2 linked regions of the Azoarcus sp. CIB genome follow. The protein of the gene in region 2 interacts with the protein of the main gene of each other region in a pairwise test. Links are inferred from orthologs where the notes say so. Each region holds a gene or a part of one and is shown on either strand. Other genes may lie near its edges.

Region 1 (3,245 bases), 130 kb from region 2 along the record:
GAGGAGATCGGCCGCGCCGAGGCCTTCGCGCGCATTGCGGAACAGTCGTTCAACCGCGACCGTATGGGTGAAACCGGTTTTCGCGCGCTGTGCGACATGCTCGACACGGCGCGCTGCTTCGACATCGTTTTCGACTCGACCGAAACGGCGCTGGCGCTGGTGCGCGACGTCACCGGGCAGTGACGCGATGAAATCGACGGCCTGCAAGCGCCTCGTTTCCATCCTCAAGACGCCCACGCAGGCGACGAAACTGGACCTTTCCGAATGGTCGCAACTGGTCGCGAGCGCACGCTCGGCAAACCTCGCCGGCCTGCTTGCCGAACGCATCGCTGCTGCAGACATCCCCGTTCCTGCCGAGGCGACACGGCATCTGGAGGCCCTCCGACAGCTTAGCCGTCGCCAGACGCAGTCGGTGCGCTGGGAAGTACATGGATTGCAGCGCGCGCTTTGCCAGCTCGGCATTCCGGTGGTGCTGCTGAAAGGGGCCGCCTATGCGGTATCCGACCATCCGGTCGGGCGCGGGCGCCTGTTCGGCGACATCGACATCCTCGTGCCGCACCACGCCCTCGGCGACGTCGAGCTGCGCCTGATGGTCGCCGGCTGGGCGTCGGGCAAGAACTCGCCCTACGACCAGCGCTACTACCGCACGTGGATGCACGAGTTGCCGCCGATGGTGAACGTGCGGCGCGGCACTGTGCTCGACGTCCATCACACGATCCTGCCGCTTACGTCACGGCACAGCCCCGACGCCGAAACGATCATCCGGGCGGCCTCCGCGCTGCCCGATCTGCCCGCAGTCCGCATCCCGCGCCCCGAGCACCTGCTGATCCACAGCATCGTGCACCTGCTGCACGAAGGCGAACTCCACAACGGCCTGCGCGATCTTTTTGATATCGACGGGCTCCTGCGCATGGGCGCCAACGAAGCCGATTTCTGGACGCGCGTCGTCGACGCCTCACGCACGCTCGACGTCGTCGCGCCGGTCGCATTCGGCCTGCACCTTGCCAGGCATCTGCTCGACAGCCCGATTCCGCCGCATGTGCTTGCGGACATGCGAAATGCCGCGGGCGGACCGGCCTCGCGCCTGCTGACGATGCTGTACACGACCGCGATCCGCCCCGAGAACGAGGCGGGCGAGAGCCCCGCAGCGACGCTCGCCCGCTTCGCGATCTACGTCCGCGCCCATTGGCTGCGGATGCCGCCGCATCTCCTGCTGCGCCACCTCGCGCACAAGTCGATCGCGCGGCTCAGAAAAGACGAGCCCGCCGTCGAAGGGCGGGCCTGATATCGATACCTGCGCGATCCCCGCGCGGCCGGACGCCGCACCGGGGGAAACTGATTACTTGACGCCGGCTTCGCCGAGCATCGTCTTCAGTTCGCCGTTCTCGTACATCTCGCGCATGATGTCGCAGCCACCGACAAACTCGCCCTTGATGTAGAGCTGCGGAATCGTCGGCCAGTTGGCGTATTCCTTGATGCCGTTGCGGATGTCTTCGTTCTCGAGCACGTTCACCGAGAACAGATCGCTCACGCCCAGGTTCTTGAGGATCTGCACCGCCGTCGCGGAAAAGCCGCACATCGGAAACTGGGGCGTACCCTTCATGTAGAGCACGACCGGGTTGTTGGTGACCTGCTCGCGAATGACGTTCTGGATGTCCATGGTGCCGTTCCAAAAGTTGAGTAATTAACTCGGGAAATTCTAGGGATTGCTGCTCCGGCCGTCAATAGCAAAACTGCGGCCAAACCGCGGCACCCATTCAGCGCGGCTCGCCACGTCCCAGCCACTGGCCGCCCGACACGCGTTCGATGCCGCCGAGATCCTTCCATGACGAGATCGACGAGAATCCCGCGTCGGTAAGCAGGCCGCGCACGGCCGCCGCCTGATCGTAACCATGCTCCATGAAGAGCCAGCCGCCGGGCTCAAGGTGGCGCGGCGCCTGCGCGGCGATGGCCGCGAGGTCGTCCAGCCCCTGCGGCCCCGCGGCCAGCGCGGTCCCCGGTTCGAAGCGCACGTCGCCCTCGCTCAAGTGCGGGTCGCCCGCCGCAACATACGGAGGGTTGGCCACGATCAGCTGGTAGCGGTCACCCCCCAGTTGCGAAAACCAGTCGCCGAGCACGAAGGACACGCTCGCCTTGAGGCGCGCGGCATTGGCCATCGCGACCAGCAAGGCCTCGCGCGAGCGATCCACCGCCGTCACGTCCGCGTCGGGCAACTCGAGCGCCAGCGTCACGGCCAGCGCGCCGCTGCCCGTGCCGAGATCGAGCACCCGCGTGCGCGGCTTGTCGCCGAAATGCGCCAGCGCCAGCTCGATCAGCAGCTCGGTGTCCGGTCGCGGGATCAGCACCGCCGGGCCAACCATGAAGGGGTGCCCATAGAACTCGCGCTCGCCGATCAGGTAGGCCACCGGCTCGCCGGCCTCGCGGCGCTCGACCAGGCTGCGGAACTCCGTCCATTCGCGCTCGTCGAGCCGCGCCTCCGGGTAGGCCGCGAGGCGCGCCGACGAACATTGCAGCACATGGCGCAGCAGAACCCGCGCATCGACGACGGCGATGCGGGCACGCGCCCAGTTGAGTACGCCGGCGATGTCCGGTGCCGCGTCGGGAGCATCCATCAACGCCTCCACCGGGGCGACATCATCGAACGCGGCAGCACGGCCATCTCACTCACCGGCGAGCGCCGCCAGCAGCTCGGCCTGATGTTCTGCCGTGAGCGCGCCGACCAGCTCGTCGATCTCGCCCTCCATGACCGCGTCCAGCTTGTACAGCGTGAGATTGATGCGGTGATCGGTGACGCGGCCCTGCGGAAAGTTGTAGGTGCGGATGCGCTCGGAACGGTCGCCGCTGCCGACGAGGCTCTTGCGCGTCGCGGCCTCGCGGGCCTGCTGCTCGCGCAACTGCATGTCGTGGATGCGCGCGGCCAGCACCGACATCGCCTGCGCCTTGTTGCGGTGCTGCGAACGGTCGTCCTGGCATTCGACGACGATGCCCGTGGGCAGGTGGGTGATGCGCACCGCCGAATCGGTCTTGTTGATATGCTGCCCGCCCGCGCCGCTTGCACGGAAGGTGTCGATGCGCAGATCCGCCGGGTTGATATTGACGGCCTCGAGCTCGTCGGCCTCGGGCATCACCGCAACCGTGCAGGCGGAGGTGTGGATGCGCCCTTGCGTCTCCGTCGCCGGCACCCGCTGCACCCGGTGTCCGCCGGATTCGAACTTCAGTCTCGAATACGCGCCGCCGCCGACCAC
Region 2 (3,430 bases):
CGTACAGCTTGATCAGGTCGACATGCACGCCTTTCGCGGCGAAGTGCGCCTTCGCGCTGTTGATGTACTTGGTCGCGACGCGGATGCGCCCGCCGGGGCGGGTCGCAGCGGCGTAATCGAAACCCTTCTGCGTCGCGACGCACAGGCGGCACTTCGCGATATTGAGGTCCAGCGGCTGATACAGCCCGGCCCCGCCATGCTCGAGGAGCACGTCCTTGCCCGCGATGCCGAGATCGGCCGCCCCGTACTGGACGTAGGTCGGCGTATCGGTCGCGCGCACGATCACGAGGCGCACGTCGGGACGGTTCGTGCCGATAATGAGCTTGCGCGAGGTCTCGGGATTGTCGGTCGGCGTGATGCCGGCGGCCGCGAGCAGCGGCAGCGTTTCCTCGAAGATGCGGCCCTTGGACAGGGCGAGGGTAATGCTGGACACGAAGGGTGCCTCGGGAAATATCAAAAAAACATTGTAACCCGGCGCGGCATCCGCGCCGGGGGGCTACCACGCACCTTACGCCAGCCGGCGCACCCGCGCGCCGAGGTCGGCGAGCTTTTGCCCGAGACGCTCATAGCCGCGGTCGAGATGGTAGATGCGCTCGATCACGGTCTCGCCCTCGGCGACCAGTCCGGCGATCACGAGGCTCGCCGACGCGCGCAGGTCGGTGGCCATCACGGTCGCGCCCTGCAGGCGCTCGACGCCCTGCACCACCGCGGTATTACCGTCGATGCGGATGTCCGCACCGAGGCGCTGGAGCTCGACCGCGTGCATGAAGCGGTTCTCGAAGATCGTCTCGCGGATCACCGCGGCACCATTCGCGACCGCGTTGATCGCCATGAACTGCGCCTGCATGTCAGTCGGGAAGGCCGGGTACGGCGAGGTGCGAATGCTCACCGCGGTGAGGCGCTGCGGCGCCTTCAGGCGGATCGCGTCGCGCTCGGAGACGATGTCGCAGCCGGCATCCATCAGCTTGTCGATGACGGCATCGAGATAGGCCGACGACGTGCGCGTGAGGCGGATTTCGCCGCCCGTCGCGGCCGCGGCGCACAGGTAGGTGCCGGTCTCGATGCGGTCCGGCATGATGCGGTGGGTCGTGCCCGACAGGCACTCCACGCCACGGATGCGGATCACGTCGGTGCCGGCGCCGGAGATGCGCGCGCCCATCGCGACCAGGCAGTTCGCCAGATCGACGACCTCGGGCTCGCGTGCGGCGTTCTCGATGACGGTCTCTCCGTCGGCGAGACAGGCCGCCATCATCAGGTTTTCGGTGCCGGTGACGGTAACCATGTCAGTGAACAGGCGCGCGCCCTTGAGGCGCGGCACCTTCGCGTGCACGTAGCCGTGCTCGACCGCGACCTGCGCGCCCATCGCCTGCAGGCCCTTGATGTGCTGATCCACGGGCCGCGCGCCGATCGCGCAGCCGCCGGGCAGGCTCACCTTCGCCTCGCCGCAACGCGCGACCAGCGGGCCGAGCACGAGAATCGACGCGCGCATGGTCTTGACCATCTCGTAGGTCGCAACCGGGTTGTCGAGTGCCGACGCGTCGAGCGTCACGGTATCAGCGTCGTCGCCGCTGCCGCGGCTGACCTTCACGCCCATCTGCGCGAGGAGCTTCAGCAGCGTGCCGATGTCGTTGAGCTGCGGCACGTTCGTAAACGTGACCGGCTCGCGCGTCAGCAGCGCCGCACACAGGATGGGCAGCGCCGCGTTCTTCGCGCCGGAAATGGCGGTCTCGCCCGTGAGGCGGGCGCCGCCTTCGATCAGAAGCTTATCCATCGTGTCCCGCTCAGAAGCCCAGGTCGGTGCGGACTTCGGCCCACTTCGCAGGGGAGTAGGTCTGCAGCTGCAGCGCGTGGATCTCGTTGCCCATGAGCTTGCCGAGCGTCGCATACACGGCCTGGTGCTGGCGCACCTTGGGCTTGCCTTCGAATTCGGCGCTGACGACGATGCCGGTGAAATGGACCCCGTCGTCACCCTGGATCTCGACGAATTCGCAGGCCATGCCCTGCTCGATGAGACGCTTGATTTCTGCTGCTTCGAACATAGTGACTACCCTCAAGCCCGCAGCTTGTAGCCCCGGGCGAGCATCGCCAGGGTCAGCACTGCGAGGAACACGAAACAAAGACTCACGACCGCAAGGCTCAGCCACGGCGAGACGTCGGACTGACCGAAGAAGCCGTAACGGAAGCCATCGATCATGAAGAAAAACGGATTGATGTGCGAGACCTTCTGCCAGAACTCGGGCAGCGAGTGGATCGAGTAGAACACGCCGGACAGCATCGTCAGCGGCATGATCAGGAAATTCTGGAAGCCCGCGAGCTGGTCGAACTTGTCGGCCCAGATCCCCGCGATGACGCCCAGCGAGCCGAGGATCGCGCCCCCCATGAGGCCGAACGCGAAGATCCAGCCCGGGGCCGCCATTGGCAGCTCGACGAAGGGGAAGGACACGAGCAACACGCCGAAGCCGACGAACAGCCCGCGCAGCACCGACGCGATCACGTAGGCGGCATAGAACTCGCGGTAGGACAGCGGCGGCAGCAGCACGAAGATGATGTTGCCGGTGATCTTGCTCTGGATCAGCGACGAGGAGCTGTTCGCGAACGAGTTCTGCAGCAGCGACATCATCACGAGACCCGGCACGAGGAAGGCCGTGTAGGCGACGTCGCCATACACCGTGACGTGCCGGTCGAGGACGTGCGAGAAGATCAGCAGGTACAGCAACGCATTGAGAACCGGGGCGCCAACGGTCTGGAAGCTCACCTTCCAGAAACGCAGCACCTCCTTCTGCAGCAGGGTGCGGAAACCGATCAGGCGCTCATGCACGGTTCATCACCTCCACGAACACGCGCTCGAGATCGGCCTCGCCCAGACGCAGGTCGAGGATCTTCGCTCCCGCCTCGCGCAAGCGCGCCAGCAGGGGCTCCAGATCTTCGTAGCGATCGAGGGGAAACTCCGCCCAGCCGTTGGCCGCGAGCACGCCACCCGAGGCAGCCGCCAGTTCGGGGCGTTCGAGGCGCACCGCGAGCGAATGGCTGGCGAAGCGACGCAACAGGTTCTCGGTGGTATCCAGCGCGACGACCTTGCCGGATTTGAGCATCGCGATGCGCCCGCACAGCGCCTCGGCCTCTTCGAGGTAGTGCGTCGTCAGCACGATGGTGTGGCCGTCGCGATTGAGTTTGCGGATGAACTGCCACAAGCCCTGGCGCAGCTCGACGTCGACACCGGCGGTCGGCTCGTCGAGCACGATCACCGGGGGACGATGCACGAGCGCCTGCGCGACAAGCACGCGCCGCTTCATGCCCCCCGAGAGCATGCGCATGTTGGCGCCGGCCTTGGCGGTCAGATCCAGGCTCTCGAGGATCTCGTCGATCCAGTCGTCGTTGTTGCGGATGCCGAAGTAGCCGGACTGGATGCGCAACAGCTCGCGCACCGAAA

What was found.
Region 1: the proteins of AzCIB_RS03245 (region 2) and grxD interact in binary tests that used the Escherichia coli proteins (3 or more experiments, as listed by UniProt). The link is inferred for Azoarcus sp. CIB from one-to-one orthologs.

Annotation. Positions count from the first base shown.
Region 1 is NZ_CP011072.1:882,424-885,668, reverse strand. What follows is about bases 1-2,894. They hold grxD (Grx4 family monothiol glutaredoxin), read right to left. Parts: upstream 1,661-2,894; coding sequence 1,340-1,660; downstream 1-1,339. Other genes in these bases: prfA (peptide chain release factor 1), read right to left, coding at 2,661-2,894; prmC (peptide chain release factor N(5)-glutamine methyltransferase), read right to left, coding at 1,758-2,612; AzCIB_RS03890 (nucleotidyltransferase domain-containing protein), read left to right, coding at 188-1,285; AzCIB_RS03895 (HprK-related kinase A), read left to right, coding at 1-183. Also shown: more of prfA, read right to left, coding at 2,895-3,245. UniProt on the Escherichia coli protein: Monothiol glutaredoxin involved in the biogenesis of iron-sulfur clusters.
Region 2 is NZ_CP011072.1:748,070-751,499, reverse strand. What follows is about bases 411-3,138. They hold AzCIB_RS03245 (BolA family protein), read right to left. Parts: upstream 2,040-3,138; coding sequence 1,782-2,039; downstream 411-1,781. Other genes in these bases: AzCIB_RS03235 (ABC transporter ATP-binding protein), read right to left, coding at 2,811-3,138; AzCIB_RS03240 (ABC transporter permease), read right to left, coding at 2,051-2,818; murA (UDP-N-acetylglucosamine 1-carboxyvinyltransferase), read right to left, coding at 509-1,771; hisG (ATP phosphoribosyltransferase), read right to left, coding at 411-433. Also shown: more of hisG, read right to left, coding at 1-410; more of AzCIB_RS03235, read right to left, coding at 3,139-3,430. UniProt on the Escherichia coli protein: Involved in cell resistance against acid stress.